Regions from separate parts of the Pararhizobium sp. DWP1-1-3 genome, predicted to be linked through region 1. Evidence: predicted binding sites of a transcription regulator. Region 1 holds the regulator's gene; each other region holds the start of a gene.
What was found. The regulator LexA, encoded in region 1, represses DNA repair genes until DNA is damaged. The targets are predictions, from matches to a motif close to TGTTCNNNNTGTGTTCNG.
Positions count from the first base shown of each region.

Region 2: ACP7BS_RS13360 (ImuA family protein) is a predicted target of LexA. The motif match lies at 3,089-3,106, and genes of this name have one in related genera.
Region 3: dinB (DNA polymerase IV) is a predicted target of LexA. The motif match lies at 3,592-3,609, and genes of this name have one in related genera.

Region 1 is NZ_JAFCTR010000001.1:899,882-906,075, reverse strand. Features, by position in the region: gene ACP7BS_RS04465 (hybrid sensor histidine kinase/response regulator) at 1-639, opposite strand, end outside; gene ACP7BS_RS04460 (response regulator) at 732-1,394, shown strand; gene ACP7BS_RS04455 (LysE family translocator) at 1,441-2,058, opposite strand; gene ACP7BS_RS04450 (hypothetical protein) at 2,508-2,726, shown strand; tRNA gene ACP7BS_RS04445 (tRNA-Cys) at 2,954-3,027, opposite strand; gene lexA (transcriptional repressor LexA) at 3,558-4,268, opposite strand; gene ACP7BS_RS04435 (hypothetical protein) at 4,815-5,093, opposite strand; tRNA gene ACP7BS_RS04430 (tRNA-Asn) at 5,314-5,388, shown strand; partial or broken gene ACP7BS_RS04425 (phosphotransferase) at 5,805-6,074, shown strand; gene ACP7BS_RS04420 (LysE family translocator) at 6,177-6,194, shown strand, end outside.
Region 2 is NZ_JAFCTR010000005.1:134,835-141,028, forward strand. Features, by position in the region: gene ACP7BS_RS13330 (RidA family protein) at 1-207, opposite strand, end outside; gene leuD (3-isopropylmalate dehydratase small subunit) at 214-819, opposite strand; gene ACP7BS_RS13340 (hypothetical protein) at 937-1,176, opposite strand; gene ACP7BS_RS13345 (HpcH/HpaI aldolase/citrate lyase family protein) at 1,338-2,279, shown strand; gene ACP7BS_RS13350 (DUF1737 domain-containing protein) at 2,276-2,482, shown strand; gene ACP7BS_RS13355 (metallopeptidase family protein) at 2,522-2,956, opposite strand; gene ACP7BS_RS13360 (ImuA family protein) at 3,127-4,077, shown strand; gene ACP7BS_RS13365 (DUF6504 family protein) at 4,118-5,542, shown strand; gene ACP7BS_RS13370 (error-prone DNA polymerase) at 5,539-6,194, shown strand, end outside.
Region 3 is NZ_JAFCTR010000003.1:146,227-152,420, reverse strand. Features, by position in the region: gene ACP7BS_RS08710 (hypothetical protein) at 566-766, opposite strand; gene ACP7BS_RS08705 (hypothetical protein) at 927-1,352, shown strand; partial or broken gene ACP7BS_RS08700 (transposase) at 1,412-1,648, opposite strand; gene ACP7BS_RS08695 (exonuclease domain-containing protein) at 1,687-2,472, opposite strand; gene dinB (DNA polymerase IV) at 2,476-3,564, opposite strand; gene ACP7BS_RS08685 (hypothetical protein) at 3,725-4,033, shown strand; gene ligD (DNA ligase D) at 4,094-6,194, shown strand, end outside.

The sequences.
Region 1 (6,194 bases):
GGCGCGATCGGCAGCCTGCGCTTTGTCTCGTTCCGTTTTCAGCTGGGTGATCAGCGAAAGATTTTCAAAGCGCAACTCTACGGTCTCGACCATCGACCTGTACGATACGCGGCTATAGTAGAGATTGACGCCGGCAAGGCAGACCACGAACAGCAGATAGACAGTGTCACTATCGCCTCCGCCCATCATGGCACGGGCCGCCAAGGGCAAAAGCATGGCGGCAAGCGAACCGATATAGGCGATCGGAAAAGCCGAGAGCGAGGGGATGGCGCCGCAGACCAGCCCCGTCAGAACGATGGTCGTGAACGCTTGCAGTTGCGGTTGCGTTGACAGAAATCCGAACCATCCCAGCAGACCCCAGAGTGAACTCGAAACCCATGAGAGGATGGCAAAACCCCAAGCCCATGACCTCGAGTTTGCGACGGGCTGATCGGCCCCGCGCCTTGCGCGTTTGAAATATCGCTGCGAGACCAGCACGCGCGCAATGGTCAGGCCATAAATTGCCGCCATCCACCATAAAAGGACGCTGTCCGCGACGAAGTTCCACAACATGTATGCAACGGGAAGAGGAATGACGAAATTGGAAAACAGCACCGCGTAGGATTGGCGGTACAGGAGATCGACAAGATGGGGTTGCAATCGTTGCTCGGGGAGCATCGTAATCCTATTCTGATTCCCGGTCCCGTCAGACGGCGGCATTCCGGAACTCACTGTAAAAACGGGTAGGCGATATGCGTGGGCTGTCCAGGGTTGTTCTTGCCGATGATCATGCGATTGTGCGTGAAGGCCTTAAAATGCTTCTGTCGACGATCGAAGGGATCGCGGTCGTCGGCGAAGCGGCAGACGGAGACACCGTCGAGCGATTGCTCAAGGAAATCAAGACAGATCTTCTGATCCTCGACCTTGGGATGCCCGGCGTGGGCGGTTTCCAGTTTATCAGGACCATCCGAACCCGATGGCCCGGGCTGAAGATATTGATCATGACAGCCAATCTCGAACCTCGCTCCGTTCGCGCCGCCTTGGATGCGGGTGCTGACGGATACCTGACGAAAAGCGGGGATGCGAGCGAGTTGATGGCCGCGATCGAGGCCATGCGGCACGATGAACCCTATGTCGCCGAAGAGGTTCGTTTTGCTGTAGACCAAAAGAACAGGCCGGCCGTACCGGCCGGGCAAGGGACCGCTATCGCATTTCCCGCCGAACTGACCCGGCGTGAACAGCAGATGCTGGCGCTCATCCCGCATGGCGTAACCACACGCGACATCGCCGAACGTCTCGGCATCAGCCCACTCACAGCCCGCAAACATCGTGAAAACCTGATGCGAAAACTGGACCTGCACAGCGGCGCAGAACTGACGGCGTATGCTATTCGCCTAGGGTTGTCGGCAGGTTAGAAGGTCGCAGCCATGCCGTCCAGGTCCAGGTCCGGTGCCAGTTCGATCAGGCGCCCTTATGCGCCAGGGCGATGCCCAAGCCGATTAAAATCGATCCGCACGCTTTTGGAACGAGCCAGCTTGAACCACCTGTGCCGACCCGTCCAAGGGCAAAGGATGCAATGCCGACGGCGACCAGGTCAGCGATGGACAAGGCCAGATTGACGATCAGACCAAGGATGAGAAACTGCATCCACACAGGTGTGCCGGGTGCCGGGTCGATGAATTGCGGCAGGAAGGTCAGAAAAAACAGCGCGGTCTTGGGATTGAGGACCTCGACGACGATGCTGTCACGCAGAACGCCGGGCGCTGCGTTGGCAATTTTTTCGCCGTCCCTCCGGCCGCCAAGAAACATGGTGACACCCAACCACACGAGATAGGCAGCGCCGGCGAATTTGATGACATTGTAAACGGCGGGCGCCTGGTCGAGGATCGCCGCCAAACCCAATGCTGTCGCGACAATATGAACGTAGCAGCCCAGATGAATACCGAAGGCCGCCATCAATCCGGCCCGCGGCCCGTGCGCCAGTGTCTGTGCCGTCATGTAGAGAATGGCAGGGCCTGGCATGCAAGCGAAAATCAGAGTCGCAAAGGCGAACGGCATCAACTGTTCCAGTGGCAACATAGCGGCTCCTCCAACCGGTAGCGCCGCCATTAAGCGGCGTTGATGAAGCCATCCCGGTCAAGCCGCGATTCTGTCATCGACGCCGGGAGAAATGCACGCAGGAGGGGTGCAAGAGACATACGGCAGGTGCCGTATTTCGGCATGAACAGGCAGTCGAACTGCCACCAGCGTTAACGGCGGGTTACCGCCATTGCTGGTGATCATTGGGGGCCGCAGCATCAAAATGCGTCATGCGCATCTCACGGCCGATGCATGCCGTGCGGATGGATGATGAGCAGTGATCGTTCGGTGCATATTATGGCGAGATTGTTTCCCCGGCTGCCAAATTATGTTATCGTCACTCCTACGCATTGAGTACGCATTCAGCAGTGGAGCGCCCGTGACCAGCGTGTTGCAGCGTCTGTTCCCCACTTGAACGTATGTGCTGCAAGCCGGCGAAGGAGAATGCAATGCATTACAGCGTGCAGTTTTTCACTTGGACCCCGAAGCAGGGCGTCCATCAGGTCGGATCCACCATCGAGATCGATGCGGTCAACCCGAAGCTTGCGGCCGTGTCACTGCTCGGACTTCGGCTGGACGAAACAGGTGCAGCCAAAAAACTGGCGGTACGCGTCTGGACGAAACCGGATGACAGCAAGGCCGATTGCGCCTGCTTCTATTATCATTGATCAGCCCCGGTCCGTGATATCCCGACCGCAACGGTGGACGCGGAACGCCCATCCATTGTTGCCGACTGCTTGTCTCTTCCTGATTAAGAGTGCCGGATTAAAATAACCGTCCAGAGGTTCTGCCTGAAAAAATCGCGTGGATGGATTTGCTCGCGCCGTAATCGACCTTGGTCGAAACGGCAACGCCGTTGCTCGTTTCCGCCGGAGACTGACATCTGTGGGAAATTTGGAGGCCTCGCCCGGAATTGAACCGGGGTGCAAGGATTTGCAGTCCTCTGCGTCACCACTCCGCCACGAGGCCTCACGAGTTCAAATAGTCGAACTGTGGCGGCGGTTTAGAATGATCCTAGACAAATCGCAAGAGGATATTTCTCAAAAACGCTCTTGGCCAGTTCCGAAATGATATTTCCGATCTGTCGTCACAACCCTGAGGCGACGCTTAAGTTGGCATCCGACAAACCGGAACGAGATCACAGCAGCCGATGAAAATTCGCAACGGCCCCTGCCCTGATCGATTGGTGCATTATCGAAGGGAATGGAAGGCGGGTTTCGAAAGTCGCCCCATAGTCAGGCGCCATCTCCGCCGGGTTGAATGATGGAGCGGCCCCGCCGCTGGTTGACTTGGCTGACACCAAGTCCTGCCAAGTACCAAGTTTGAAAGCAGCGCTGAGAAGACGTGATCTCAGATCCAACACATCGCTAACGCCTTGCCGCTCCGAGCTGTAAGCGCTGCGGCCGTTTCCATCGTCATGCGATTTTTTGCGTTGTCGTGCGCACCGCTCGGTTATCACCTGATCCCCAGCCTTCATGCGGGCAGAAGACGTAGTCCGTTCAATGGTAGCGGCGGATCAGTCCGACAAGTTTCCCCTGTATCTTGACCCGGTCAGGCCCGAAGATGCGCGTTTCGTAGGCAGGGTTGGCGGCCTCCAGTGCGATCGAGGCCCCTTTCCGTCGAAAACGCTTCAGCGTCGCTTCCTCGTCATCAACCAGGGCGACGACGATTTCGCCTGGGCTGGCGCTGTTCGTGTTGCGGATGATGACCGTGTCGCCATCCAGAATACCTGCCTCGATCATCGAATCGCCGCGTACTTCAAGTGCATAATGCTCGCCGGCGCCGACCATCTCGAGGGGCACGGAAATATCATGGGTGTTGTTCTGGATCGCCGAGATCGGCACACCGGCGGCAATCCTGCCCATCACCGGTATCGAGACCGTATCGCTGTTTGCGGCGGCTTTGGCGGGAGCAGCAGGGGCTGGTTGCACGCCAAGACTGCCTTGAATGATGCTCGGTGAAAAGCCCCGCTTGGGCTGGAGGCTCATCGAATAGGCCTCCGGCAACTTGATCACCTCCAGTGCACGCGCACGGTTGGGAAGGCGGCGGATAAACCCCCTCTCCTCAAGCGCTGTGATTAGCCGGTGAATGCCGGATTTTGAGGCCAAATCCAGCGCATCCTTCATTTCATCGAACGATGGAGGCACACCCGACTCTTTCATTCTTTCGTGAATGAACAGAAGCAGTTCCTGTTGCTTGCGGGTCAGCATGAACGATCACTCCAGAATCGAGAAACAAATCAAGAACGAACATTATCTGTTCCATATGTGTTCCGCAAGTACTTAAAATTCATCGAATGTTTTCAAGGGGCACATGGCGACACAAACGATCGAATCGGGTCCGTCATCCGACTGTTTTGACCGGAGGATTCCCGCTTGCCCAGAAGTAGGCCCAATTGCGAAGCCTTTGCACAACCTGGAGCCGTTCGTTTGTAAGGACCGGTGAGTCTAAAAAATCCTGTTGCGATGTAATGGCACGGCATGTCGATGAGCGTGGCAATGTCGTTTTCGCCGGAAAAGACAAACCGAACCGCACAGCTAAATTCCAAAAGGCATGTCGGGATTTCTTGGGCGGCCGGTGTTGCTGGCTTTGACTGAATCGACTGGTGCGGGAATGTTTAGCGAGAGCACAGAGGATGATGCCGCGACCCCAAGTCCAGGAGAATGCGCCGGCAGCCGGTGTGACGACGCGGCCCAATCAAGGAACGATCGACACCCCCTCGCATGATGTCCTGAAACAGCAGCTGTTACGGTGTTCTAATTGGACGCTTGCCATTTTCGCGCCCACCACACCGATAGCCTGCGCCGCCGGCGCCTGACGAAGGCGAGATCATGAGATAGGACTAGGAACCCCAGCGGCACCATCCAGAATCCGAGGACCGGCAGAAACCCGAGGATGCCGCCAAAAATCAACGTGCCGCCGATGGTGATGCGCAATAGACGCGATTGCGGCAGCCGCATCCGCCATGAACCAATAACCAGTTCATGCGTTCGCGCGTCGATGCCGAATTTTTTCGTTTTTTGCGGTTCTGCCATATATTCCACCTATCAAGCGTAAAGCGCGTGCCCGTTATGCTACAGTCCCGCAATGCCAAGGGTTTGGCTCGCAGGCAGCCGGAATGCGCTGCCTCCCACAGATGGGAAGTTCTCCACAGTCTGACAAGATTGTGCGTTTTTTTTTGAAAAACCGCTTGGCAAATCGGAAAAGCATTTGTATTAGCAGCCTCACTTCTGCAGGACATACCGCCGCAGATGATCCCTGGTAGCTCAGCGGTAGAGCATTCGACTGTTAATCGACAGGTCGCCGGTTCGAATCCGGCCCGGGGAGCCAGTTTTCAAAGGCCTTGCTGAAAAAGCAAGGCCTTTTTGATTTGAGGCGAATGGGTCGGCCGGTAACCGGCGTGGCATGGTAGTTTGCGGTATCATCGGTCATCGCCACCAGCGGGGCACCTAGCCCTTCGATCATCAACAGCAATGCAAAGTTCGTGGCGCTGTGTCGAATCTCAGCTTCACGAATGCACCGGTTTGGCAGAGTCCCCGCGCCCTTCGACCTTTGTCAGCAAAAAGAAACCGCGCAAAAACCCGGCTTTCTGTTCAGTGACGGTGAAATTGCGGTTGCCAATATCTATGTGGTGCGGGGGCGCAATTCGCCTTCGCTAAACAGGCTGTGGGGATGATACGTGACTGACTTTCGATCCGGTACGGCCCGGTTGCCAGGATTTTCTCTGGGAAGCCAGTGGACACCGTGTCGTTTGCCATGGTGATGCCTGCATGCCGAACTTCATGATCGATCCGGAAACGCTTCGCTGCACCGGAATGATCGATCTCGGACGGTTGGGCGCGGCGGATCGCTACGTCGACTTTGCATTGCTTGTCGGCAACACCCGCGAGACATGGCGCACCGCTGAAGAAGTGCGGACTGCGCAAACTCGTCTGTTCGACATACACGCGATCGCGACTGCCGACCGGGCAAGGCTCGATTTCTATCTGCGTCTCGACCCGCTGACCTGGGGATAATGATCATTCGGCACTGAATCCCGGCACAACATGTGCACGAGACTTTCTACTGACGGTAGTGTAGAGGAATTCAATCCAGTAGACCCACGACAGGAGCAGACAATGCCGTCGATCGAGTTG
Region 2 (6,194 bases), on a different contig from region 1:
GAAACCGGTGCCGGTCAGCGCCGCCTCGATCGTCTTCAGGCAATTGCGGGTCTGCTCTTCCACCGTTTGCGGCATGGTCATCGTCTGGTAATCGTAGCCGGTGGTACCGGAAACGAAGCACCAGTCGCCCTGCACGACAGCCCGCGAATAACCCGCCGTCTTTTCAAACGGCGAGCCGGAAGAGATCAGTTTTCGCGGGCTGGGCATTACGGGTCAGGCCCAGGGATGCGAGGCGGCATTGGCCTTTTCGAACGTGTCGATCGCCGTTGCCTTTTCCAGCGTCAGGCCGATATCGTCGAGGCCGTTCAGCATGCAGTGGCGGCGGAACGCGTCGAGTTCGAAGGTGATCTTGCCACCGTCCGGGCCGGTGATTTCCTGGTTTTCCAGATCGACCGTCAGGATGGCGTTGGAGCCGCGCGAGGCGTCATCCATCAGCTTTTCCAGGTCTTCCGGCGAAACCACGACCGGCAGGATGCCGTTCTTGAAACAGTTATTGTAGAAAATGTCGGCAAACGAGGTCGAAATGACGCAGCGGATGCCGAAGTCGAGCAGCGCCCACGGGGCATGCTCGCGCGACGAGCCACAGCCGAAATTGTCGCCGGCAACCAGGATATTGGCATTCTGGTAGGCGGGCTTGTTGAGAACGAAATCCTCGTTGACCGTGCCGTCTTCATGGTAGCGCGCTTCGGCGAAAAGCCCGATGCCGAGACCGGTGCGCTTGATCGTCTTCAGGTAATCCTTCGGAATGATCATGTCCGTGTCGATATTGACGACGGGGAGCGGCGCGGCAACGCCGGTGAGCTTGACGAACTTGTCCATGGCAATGGCCTTCGATTTCAACGGGGCGGAAGAATTTCCGCCAAGCGTGTAGAGCAATTTCATGCCGAAATGAAGGAGAATCTTGTTGCGCGCTGCGGGAAAGCCCGCAAACCGGCCTCAGAGATCGATGATCGTGCCGTGGCCGTCGTTCCAGATGCGCGGTTCGCGCTGCTGGCGGTTGCGGTTGACGGTGGCGCGCACCGGCTTGGGCGCAAGCCGCGCGGCAATCGTCATGCCGATCATCACCACCGAGGCGATGCCGATCAGGGCAAGGCCGAGCGAGGCGGTAAACACGAAGGCCATCAGCGTGAAAGCGATGCCTGCGATTGTCAGGAGGAGAGAGCGTATGCTTTGCATTGTCGTCACCTTTCGTTGCCTGAGATGTGGGTTCGCCCGCGCCGCGTTGCAAGACCTACTTCCGTATCACAGGTCTGCCTTGCGAAAATGGCGAAAGCCGGGCACAAAAGCCGCATGAACTCGCCTGCACCCCTGAACTCGCCTGCATCAGAGAGTAGAGCATGATGCCGTCCGAAACCTCCGCACCCTTTTCGGCATCGTCCTCTGGCGACCGCCACCCGGCCCGTCTGCGCCGCTCGGTTCTGTGCGTACCCGCCGACAATGCCCGCGCCCTTGCCAAGATCGCCAGTCTTGCCTGCGATGCGGTGATCTACGATCTCGAAGATGCAGTCTCCGTCGACAACAAGGTTGCCGCCCGCCAGACGCTGGCCGATCATCTGCAGCGGCAGCGCCGCAGCGATATCGAAGTGATCATCCGCATCAACGATCTGAAGACACCGTTCGGCGAGAAAGATCTGGCCTTCGCCCTGACGCTATCGCCCGATGCCATCTTTTTGCCGAAGGTCGAAAGCCCGCAGGATATCCAGGCGGTCGTTGATTTCCTTTCGGAAAACGATGCGCCGGATAGCGTACGTCTCTGGGCGATGATCGAAACCCCGCGCGGCGTGCTCAATGCGGCGGCGATTGCCGAAACCGGAAGAACCTCCGGCGGCAGGCTTGATTGTTTCGTGCCGGGGCTGAACGATCTGCGCAAGGATACCGGCGTGGCCGCCCTGCCCGGCCGCACCTATCTGATTGCCTGGCTGATGCAGATCCTGCTCGCCGCCCGCAGCTGCGGCCTCGATATCATCGATGCCGTCTTCAACGATTTCCGGGATGATGCGGGTTTCGCGGCGGAATGCGCTGAGGGTCGCGACATGGGCTTCGATGGCAAGATGCTGATCCACCCGGCCCAGATCGGCCCGGCCAACGGCGCCTTCGGTGTCGCCGACACCGCCCTTGCTGACGCCCGGTCGATCATCGATGCCTTTGCGCTGCCGGAAAATGCCGATAAAGCCGTCATCAATCTCAATGGCCTGATGGTCGAGCGTCTCCACCTCGATCAAGCCCTGCGGCTCGCCGCCAAGGCCGATGCCATCAACGAAAAAGGAAAAAACCCTTGAAACTTTATCGCCTGCTGACCGCCATCGACGACGCCACCTTCTGCCACAAGGTCACGGCCGCTCTCAACAAGGGCTGGGACCTCTACGGTTCGCCAACCTATGCCTGGAACCAGGAAACCCGGGCAATGATGTGCGGCCAGGCTGTCGTCAAGGATGTCGAAGGCAAGGAATACACCTCCGACACCAAGCTCTCCGAACACTGACCCCGATGGACTGAAAGCTGCTGGGACGGTTCAACCGTCTCAGCCGCCCACATGCTCGACGCTTTCCTCGATCCGCTCCATGTCGTCGTCCGACAGGCCGAAATGATGGCCGATCTCGTGGATCAGCACATGGGTGATGATGTCGCCCAGCGTCTCCTCGTTCTCGGCCCAATAATCGAGAATCGGCCGGCGGTAGAGAATGATCCGGTTCGGCATCTCGCCGGTTTCCATGGTGAAACGCTCGCCGATGCCGCGTCCCTCGAACAGTCCGAGCAGATCAAACGGCGTTTCCAGCGCCATGTCCTCGAAAACGTCCTCATCCGGAAAATCGTCGATCTCGATGGTCAGATCGGTCGCCAGCGCCCGGAATTCGTCCGGCAGGTGGCTGTAAGCCTCCAGTGCCAGGGATTCGAATGTGCTGATTGTCGGCGCGTGGCGTTCCCGCCAATCGTCGCTCTGGTCTATACGGGCCATGGGCACTCCTTGCTTGCCCCCTGATATAGCCATTTCCCCAGCGTTTTTCGAGGGTTGAATTTGGTTGGACCCTGTCAAGGAATAAATTCTTAGAGAATCCCGTTGACTCTTCTTTGAAGCTCTGGAATCTATAGGAACATAACAGGAACAATTTGAATTGGAGTGACGTCATGGTGCAGACGCCCATGACGCGCGAGCGTCTTTCTGCGCTCCGCGAAGAGATCGCAAGGCTGGAAAATGAAAACGTCCCCGGGCTCCTGAAAGCGGCCAGGAAGGGCGCTCCGGAAGGCTTCGAGCAGAAGATCGGCAATGAGGATGCAGACGTTTTTAGGCAGGTTCTTCCCCTCGGTATCGCCGCACTCGACGATATCCTCCAAGGCGGTTTGCCGCTTGGCGGGCTCACCGAAATCCGTACTGCGGAAACCCGGGATGCAGGTGCTGCGATGGGTTTTGTTCTCGCATTGGCGGTGCTTTGCCAAGATCGCGGACAGGCAGTCTCGCCCGTTCTTTGGATCGGTCAGGGAATGACTGCGTCTGAAGCAGGTCCTCCCTATGGCCGTGGGCTGCAGGCCTACGGGCTGGATACTGGCCGTTGCATCTTCAGCAGCCCCCGAACTATCGCCGATGCGCTCTGGATTGCTGAAGCGGCGCTCTCGGTCCCGGTCTTTACCGCTATCATCCTGGAAATCCGGGGAAACCCGGCCCAGTTCGGCCTGAACGAAAGCCGCCGCCTGCATATGCGAGCGCGAACAGGCAAAGTGCCGATTTTTCTTCTGCGACAGGCGGGTGAGGAAGAGGCGAGCAGTGCCATCTTCCGGTTCCGTGTTGCCCCTGCCCCCGCCGCTGGGCGGCCGCTTCCGGATGGTTCGATGCTGGCTGGTAGCATCGGCAATCCGGTCTTCCGGGTCGCCGTTGAGAAAAGCAGGGCCTTTGCACCTCTTGAGCTTTTGATGGAATGGAGTTCCCATGCCCGCCGTTTCCGAGATCTCGTCCCAGAGACAGCCGCTTCTGCTGCAAAACGCCAGCCAGCGCATTCTGTCGCTGAACTTCCCGCATCTGCCGGCGGACCGGGTGGCGCGGATGAAATGGGGCGTGTCATGGCTTTCCAGAAAGCGTCCTGATTTTCCGCCGCTGGTTTTTGTCGACCGTATCCAGAATGCCATGCGCATTGCAGCCCTTGATATCTGCGGTGAAAAGGCCGGGTTGAAACGCGGACAGGGTCTGGCGGAGGCGCGCGCCATGCTTCCAGGCATCGAGATCATTCCAGCCAATCCTGCTGCCGACAAGGGTCTTTTGACATCGCTTGCCGACTGGTGCGACCGGTATACGCCGCTTGTGGCGATGGATGGAGCGAACGGGCTCTATCTGGACATCAGCGGTTGCGTCCATCTGCATGGCAGCGAACAATCGCTTCTGACCGACATCCTCTCCCGGCTTTTTCGCCTGGGCATCGAGGCACGTGGTGCAATTTCCTCTTCAGCGGGCCTTTCCTGGGCGATGGCGCGCTACCGGCCGGGGGAAATCGCCGGGCCTCAGGATGCCGAAGACGTCCTGTCTTGCCTGCCCCTTGCGGCACTCAGGCTTCCCCTGGAAACGATCGAGACGCTGGCGCGCGTCGGTTTGAAAACGGTCGGCGATCTCATTCCTCTGCCGCGGGCGCCTCTAGCCCGCCGGTTCGGCCCGTCGGTGCTTCTACGCCTCGATCAGGCTCTTGGATTCGAAGACGAGCCGCTTTCTCCACGCCTTCCGGTGGCCAGCCTGTCGGCGGAGAGGCGCCTTGCCTTTCCCATTCAGGATGAGGACGATATTCTCGGCCTGACATTGCAGCTTGCCAAGAGCCTGCGGCAGAGCTTGGAAGAACGCGAGGAAGGGGGCCGCCTGTTCGAACTCGTGCTCTTCCGTGTGGATGGAAAGGTCTTCCGCATTCGGGCCGCCACGTCGGCTGCATCGAAAGATCCCGAGCGCATCGCCGCGCTGTACCGCGAGCGTCTTCAGGCCATTCACGACGATCTCGATGCCGGCTACGGTTTCGAAATCCTTCGTCTCTGCGTACTGAAGACGGAACGCTATGTTGCGATCCAGGAGGATTTTTCCGGGAGATCGGATCAGACCCGCTCCCTGTCGGCCTTTGCCGATCGGGTCATGGCGCGCTTCGGGCCGGAGAGCCTGTCCGTGCTGGTGCTGCAGGAAAGCCATGTGCCCGAAAGGGCGGCGGGCTTTTCTCCGATTGCCGATATCGCCGGGCTCTCTGCGCAGCAGAGGCTTGATATGCCCGCCGCCGCGCTGCCCTCCGTTCGCCCCTTGCGGCTTTTCCGTCATCCGGAACGGGTGGACGCGATCGCGACCGAATTGCCGGAAGGCGCGCCGGCAAGCTTCAAGTGGCGCAAGATCACCTATCAGGTAGCCCGGGCCGAAGGTCCGGAGCGGATCGCCGGCGAATGGTGGATCGACGGAGAAGATGCGCTGACGCGGGATTATTTCCGGATTGAGGATTCGGATGGACGGCGCTTCTGGCTGTTTCGCGATGGCCTCTACGGCCAGACCGTCGCGCCCCCGCAATGGTTCCTGCATGGGATTTTCGCATGAGCGCCGCACCGGTCTTTTATGAGCTTGGCGCCAGAACCAACTTTTCCTTTCTGGAAGGGTCTACTCCGGCCGAGATCATGGTGGTCACGGCCCGGAAAATCGGGCTGGCGGGTCTCGGGATCGCGGATCGCAATACGGTGGCCGGCGTGGTTCGCGCCCATGCCAAGGCAAAGATCGAGAACTATGCGTTTCAACCCGGTGCGCGGCTGGTTTTTGCCGATGGCACACCGGATATTCTCGCCTATCCGCGCAATCGGCGGGGCTGGGCGCATCTGTGCCGCATGCTCAGTGCGGGAAACCTTCGCTCGAAGAAAGGAACCTGCACGCTGTTCCTGTCCGATCTGCTCGAATGGCAGGACGAGCTTCAGCTGATCGTTCTGGAAGGCGCCGGCCGTCCCGATGCTCCGATGCTCACCAGCCTTTTGTCCAAGCTCAGCGATTATGCCGGACATCGGCTCCATCTCGGCATGACACCGCATTATGACGGGTTCGATCAGCACGACTTCGCCAGTCTGGCTGCAATTGCCTTAGAGACAGGAACTCGGCTTATTGCCAGCAATGATGCGCTCTATCACGCGGCCGATCATAGGCCGATGGCGGATATCGTCACCGCTATCCGGGAGCATGTCACGATCGCAGGGGCAGGCCTGCG
Region 3 (6,194 bases), on a different contig from region 1:
TCTCCGGCGCCAGCAGATCATGTCTTTCAGCGAAGGCGACGAATATCCGCGCCAATCTGCTTGTCGATCTCAACCGATATTCCTTGAATGGCGCCCCGCCGGAACGCCAGGTCTTGTCGGGAAGGGAAAGTAGACAGCTCCGCTGTCACAAAACTCTATTGGGAAATTCAGACGCCGCCTTTGATAAAGATTTCAAGACGGAACGTTTTTGCCGGGGGCAGTCGGGTCCCGCCTTCCGCGTTGCGGCGCTTCTCTAATCGGCGGGTTGAGGTCAAGCGCTTTCGCGCTTACTCAAAGCGAAACGAGTTCGAGCAAAGTCCGGTTTCGGCCCAAAGCGGCCCTACCACATTCACTGCAGGCGATGGGGCGAGCAGTCCCTCGATCGCGTCTGCCCGCGCATCCCTCTCGACGGCTGTTCCAAGCCGTCGAGCGACATATTGAGAGCCAAGCTCTGCAGCATCACCGCGTCGGCCGTCAGTCCATGATCGATTGAAATTTGCGTCCGCACGGAGGTGGGCCGCTGCAGCGGTCAACAGGATTGTTGATGAGCGCGTATCGCAGGCGCTTACTTCATTGTTGCCGGATAACCCAGCAGTTTCAGGCACTCTTCCATGAGTTGACGAGCACTGGCTTCGTCGATGATAAGTCGAACCTGATCTCGTTCCGTTTGGATCGTAAGCATGCCCAACTCGGGCGTCTCCGAAATCGTAACAATTTTGGAGCGCAGAACTTTAATTGCCTTGGGCTTCTTCTTCTTCCAGAACATCGGTAGATTTTAGCGGTCCTGAGAAATCCTTCAAGACCGTTTCTATATTAGACTTCGGTTCCAAATTCTCTAAGGCTGGTGGTCTCCCGTAGTCACGGCCAATATCTGGCGTGGCTTGGCGCTCTCTGGTAACCTGCAGCTCATCGATAGAGGTGCTTTCGTGATCCGGCCATTTTTTAAGCTTGCGTTGATTTTGTCTGTTATCGCACCGTCCCTCGCGCACGCGATGTTCGTTGCCAACTATGCGAGTTGGAAAAAGGGCCCTCCAGAGGTCCAACAGGCCTATTTGGTTGGCGTGATCGATGACTGGGCGGGAACATCCACCCCCGGAGAGCCGCCGTGGATGAAAGCCCAACGCACGGGGGTTATCAAGTGCATTAGAGAGCGGGGAATCAGCGCCACCATGCTCGTGGACCTTGTGAATACCCATTACAAAAACTACACGGCCGATTGGCGCGTTCCCCCAGCAATTGTCGTGAAAGATGTTTTGATGGCCACATGTCTGGCTGACGTTAACATCGAGCGGGAGAAAGCCGGGTTCAGCCCATGGGAGCGAAAGCCCGCCCAGATTTCCCGCGATAACTGACCGCGTAGGCATTTGAACTTAGGGTGGGGGGCTTGTAATAGGCCCGAAGCCGAATTGACTTGCAGCCAACACCACTTCACCACACGGGTCATCATCGACTGGGCGGCCTCGTACAGCAGCGTTCGCATCATCGCATCTCCGCGGTGAGAAACATGGCCAACTCGGCTGACTTCACCTGATTGATTAAGTACGGGTGTGAGCCCAAGCACGGCTCCGACCGATCGCGAATGGCGGAATCGACTGGGAATATCGACTGTCGGGACATAGGCGAGCGAGACGATAGGTCCGACACCAGGCGAAAGATTATGTGGCAGTATCCGAAGCATTGGTCACATCACAGAAGTGTCCGTTGCACTGGTTCGCTGAGCTGAGGCTGGTCAGGGTCTCCACGCCGCGTCAGTTCGGTTTGTGCGCTAAACCGGATTTCGACATCCCGATCATGAATGAATTCTCGCAGCGTCGTATCGCTCAGGCGATCCCAACCCTTGCCGCGATCCGGACCGGATGGAACGCGGGGCAAAAGGCCGGGCTCATTGCTCCACGCCAAAAGGTTTTCTAGCGATTCTCTGTTGAGAAGATCCCGCAGATGATGGGCCGTGACATAGGCGTCCGGCATTGCGCGGTGAGCGGGCAATCCAGTCTCGTGGTTCAGACCTTGTGGCATGCGTTGGTAGCGAAGCATCTGGTTGGAGAAGCGCGGAAGTTCCGGCCATACACGCATCGCACATTTCCAGGTGCAGATCCAAGGAGTGCCTCCGGTAAAGCGCGGGGTGCAGTACCGCTGCTCGAAGGATGCACGGTGGGCCGCCAACGCATCGATGCGCCCTGCCGGACGAAGAATGCGGGAGGCAACCTGTTTCCAGTAGGGTGCGTCCGCCACGTCTGCGTCTAGAATATGATGCACCGCCATCGTGTCCGGCGAGATCAATCGCCCGGGATTGATGAGCAGCGCGCCGCGCTCATCTGTTACCTGCCAACCGCCGTCCTCATCGGCGATGACGTCCTGCCATCCGATCTCGCAGACGTCGTTCGGTCCATTACCACCGGTCTCCAGATCGATGACGCGAACTCTTGCGTTAGAAAATTCGGCGATGCCTACCTGCCTTTCAAAACCGGGCACTGCTCAGAAATCGAGACCGAGCTGCGGTGATCTCTCGGCCACGGCAATTTCGTTGTTGGTCAGCGAGGAAAGAGTGACCCCAAGCAGTCGAACCGATCGCTTGAACGGAAAAACAGTCGCCAGCAGGCCAGACGCGGCTTCGAGAAGCTCGTGCATCCCTGCAAAGGGTAACGCGACCGACCGGCTTCGCGTTGCCTGGGTGAAATCGGAATATTTGATCTTCACGGTCACGGTCTTGCCCGCGATGCGGTTCGTATCGCAGTAGCGCCAGACTTTCTCTGCAAGCGCCGCTAACTCGGCCTTGGCCAGATCGAGGTTGTTGATGTCTTGGGCGAACGTGTCCTCGGCACCTACGGATTTTCGGATCCGATCCGAGCGGACCTGGCGTTGGTCGACACCGCGGGCAATGCCGTAAAAATAGGGACCCGACTTGCCGAAGTGCTCGGTGAGGAACTGCAGCGACTTATTCTTGAGATCGGCGCCGGTCTCGATCCCGTATTTCCTCATGCGTTCGGTTGTAGCCGGACCTACCCCATGAAATTTTTTGACCGGCAGGGACTCCACAAAGCCCGGTCCGTTCTTCGGGGTAATTACTGCCTGGCCATTGGGCTTGTTGAGATCGCTCGCCATCTTGGCGAGGAACTTGTTGTAGGAAATCCCGGCAGACGCATTCAGTCCGGTCGCCTGCCTGATCTTTGCGCGGATCTCCAGCGCAATCTCGGTGGCAATTTCCATGCCTTTCAGATTTTCAGTCACATCGAGATAGGCTTCGTCAAGCGAGAGAGGCTCGATCAACGGCGTGTATTCTGCAAAAATCCCGCGGATCTGTTGGGAGACGGCTTTGTATACATCAAAGCGTGGGGACACAAAGATAAGGTCGGGGCATTTGCGCTTGGCAGTGATCGACGGCATTGCCGAATGGACACCGAATACCCGCGCCTCATAACTGGCTGCGGCCACCACGCCACGAGCAGCCGACCCGCCTACTGCAAGCGGTTTCCCACGCAAATCGGGGTTATCCCGCTGTTCGACTGACGCGTAAAAAGCATCCATGTCGACGTGGATAATTTTTCGCACTGTGGTCTGCATCATTGCACTCATGGGTCAATCAATCGGTATGGAAACAAAAAGGGAACATAGCAGTTTTCGCAGAAGAATTCCAACATTAATGCTGTTTGGACGCACGGACCGCGCAACCACCAGGGTGTTTGCGGCGTTTGTTGCCATAACGCTAGAAACAGGAGATAGGCACATGGCAGACGACAGCACCACGACAATCCGGGCGATTTTCGAGACGCGAGCAGCCGCCGACCTTGCCGTGGAACACTTGGTTCAGCAGCACGGCATCTCTAGACCGGATATTTTCATCCAGTCCGCGACGGACGAAAATACATCCGGTTCAAAGCCGTCGGGTGGTGATGTTTCCCATGAGGGCGGCGATCGCGACGACGCTGCACTTGAGGGGGAGATTGAGGTCTCAGCCGACATCTCAGCCAGCCAGATCGCTGCTGTCCAACGCAGCTTAGGTGAAGCTGGCGCGATCCGCGTCTCTGGTCGATGAGCATGTTCGCAGCCGGCACTGTTTCGGCTTCGAACTCGTATGCGTAGAGGACAATCACCAATGGCCGACAGCCTTTCGACTTACCGCGCCAAGCGCGACTTCAAGAAGACGGAGGAGCCGAGCGGCGAAGCCAAGGTCAACGCCTCGAGCCGCCGGCGGTTCGTTATCCAGAAGCATGATGCCACGCGCCTGCACTACGACTTGCGGCTTGAGCTTGATGGCGTTTTCAAATCCTGGGCCGTAACCAGAGGGCCCTCGCTCGATCCGCACGACAAGCGATTGGCCGTCGAGGTCGAAGACCATCCGCTCGACTACGGCGACTTCGAGGGCACTATTCCGAAAGGTCAATATGGCGGTGGTACTGTCATGCTGTGGGATCGCGGCTACTGGGAGCCGGTGGGTAACAAAACGCCAGAAGAAGCGTTGGCCAAAGGCGATTTCAAGTTTACCTTGGAGGGCGACCGCCTGCATGGCAGCTTCGTCCTGGTGCGCATGCGCCATGACCGCGACGGTGGCAAGCGCACCAACTGGCTTCTGATCAAACATCGCGATGAAGCAGCCGTAGAAGAGAGTGGCGCAGCAATCCTCGACGACAACGAAACTTCGGTCGCATCGGGCCGGACGATGGAAGCCATCGCTGCAGGCAAGGGGAGAAAACCGAAGCCGTTCATGCTCGAGGGTGGGGCCGTGGAAGCCGACGCTGTCTGGGACAGCAATCACGGCCTTGCGGCTGAAGAGCGCGAAACTGGTACAAAGTCCACACTGAAGACTAAGGCGACGAGGAAAAAGCCGACCATTTCGCGCAGTAAGAAATTCGCCATGCCCGACTTCGTTGCGCCACAGCTGTGCGACAACCTCGCGCGTCCACCATCGACCAGCGGCTGGATCCATGAAATCAAGTTCGACGGCTACCGCATTCAGATGCGCATCCAAGGCGGTGAGGTTACGCTCAAAACCCGCAAAGGCTTGGACTGGACGGCGAAATGGTCTGCCATCGCCAAGGCTGCCTTGGCACTCCCCGAGTGCATCATCGACGGCGAAATCTGCGCCCTCGATGAACGGGGCGCACCCGACTTTGCCGCGTTGCAGGCAGCACTGTCGGAGGGAAAAACCGAGGATCTGGTGTATTTCGCATTCGATTTGCTGTTCGTTGGAGAGGAAGACCTGCGGGATTTACCTCTGGCTGAGCGCAAGGACCGTCTGGCAGCACTGTTAGTCGATGCCGGGGAGGACCCGCGTCTGCGCTTCGTCGAGCATTTCGAGACGGGTGGCGACGCTGTGCTGAAATCAGCCTGCCGCCTATCGCTCGAGGGCATTGTCTCCAAGCAGGCTGACGCACCCTACCGGTCGGGCCGGACCGACACCTGGGCAAAGTCGAAATGCCGCGCCGGCCATGAAGTGGTGATCGGTGCCTATGCAAAGACCAACGGCAAATTCCGCTCGCTGCTTGTTGGCGTCAATCGCGGCGAGCATTTCGTCTACGTCGGGCGGGTCGGCACGGGATACGGTGCCAAAACCGTCAAAACGTTGCTACCTAAGCTCCAGGAGATGGAAACTGCCAAATCGCCGTTCACTGGGCTCGGCGCACCGAAGAAGACCGCGGATATCGTCTGGCTGAGGCCGGAGCTTGTGGCTGAAATCGAGTTCGCCGGCTGGACCGCCGATGGCCAGGTCCGACAAGGCGCATTCAAAGGCTTGCGGGAGGACAAGCCGGCGGCGGAGGTCGAAGCTGATGAGCCCGCGTCTCCTTCACAAGCTGACGTGCCCGATCCGGAGACCGACAAGCCACCGGCCAAGCGGTTCCGCAAGGGCGCAAAAGAAGAGGTCATGGGGGTGATGATCTCTAGCCCGGAGAAGGTGCTTTGGCCTGACGCCGGTGAGGGAGAACCGGTCACAAAAGTCGATCTAGCGCGCTACCATGAAGCCGTCGGATCCTGGCTGATCGACCATATCAAAGGCCGTCCGTGCTCGATTATTCGAACCCCCGATGGCATCAGCGGTGAGCAGTTTTTTCAGCGCCATGCCATGCCGGGCACCTCGAACCTGCTGGAGCTCGTGACAGTCTTCGGCGACAAAAAACCCTATCTTCAGATCGACCGGGTCGAAGGCCTTGCTGCCATTGCCCAGATCGGCGGGATCGAACTGCATCCCTGGAATTGCG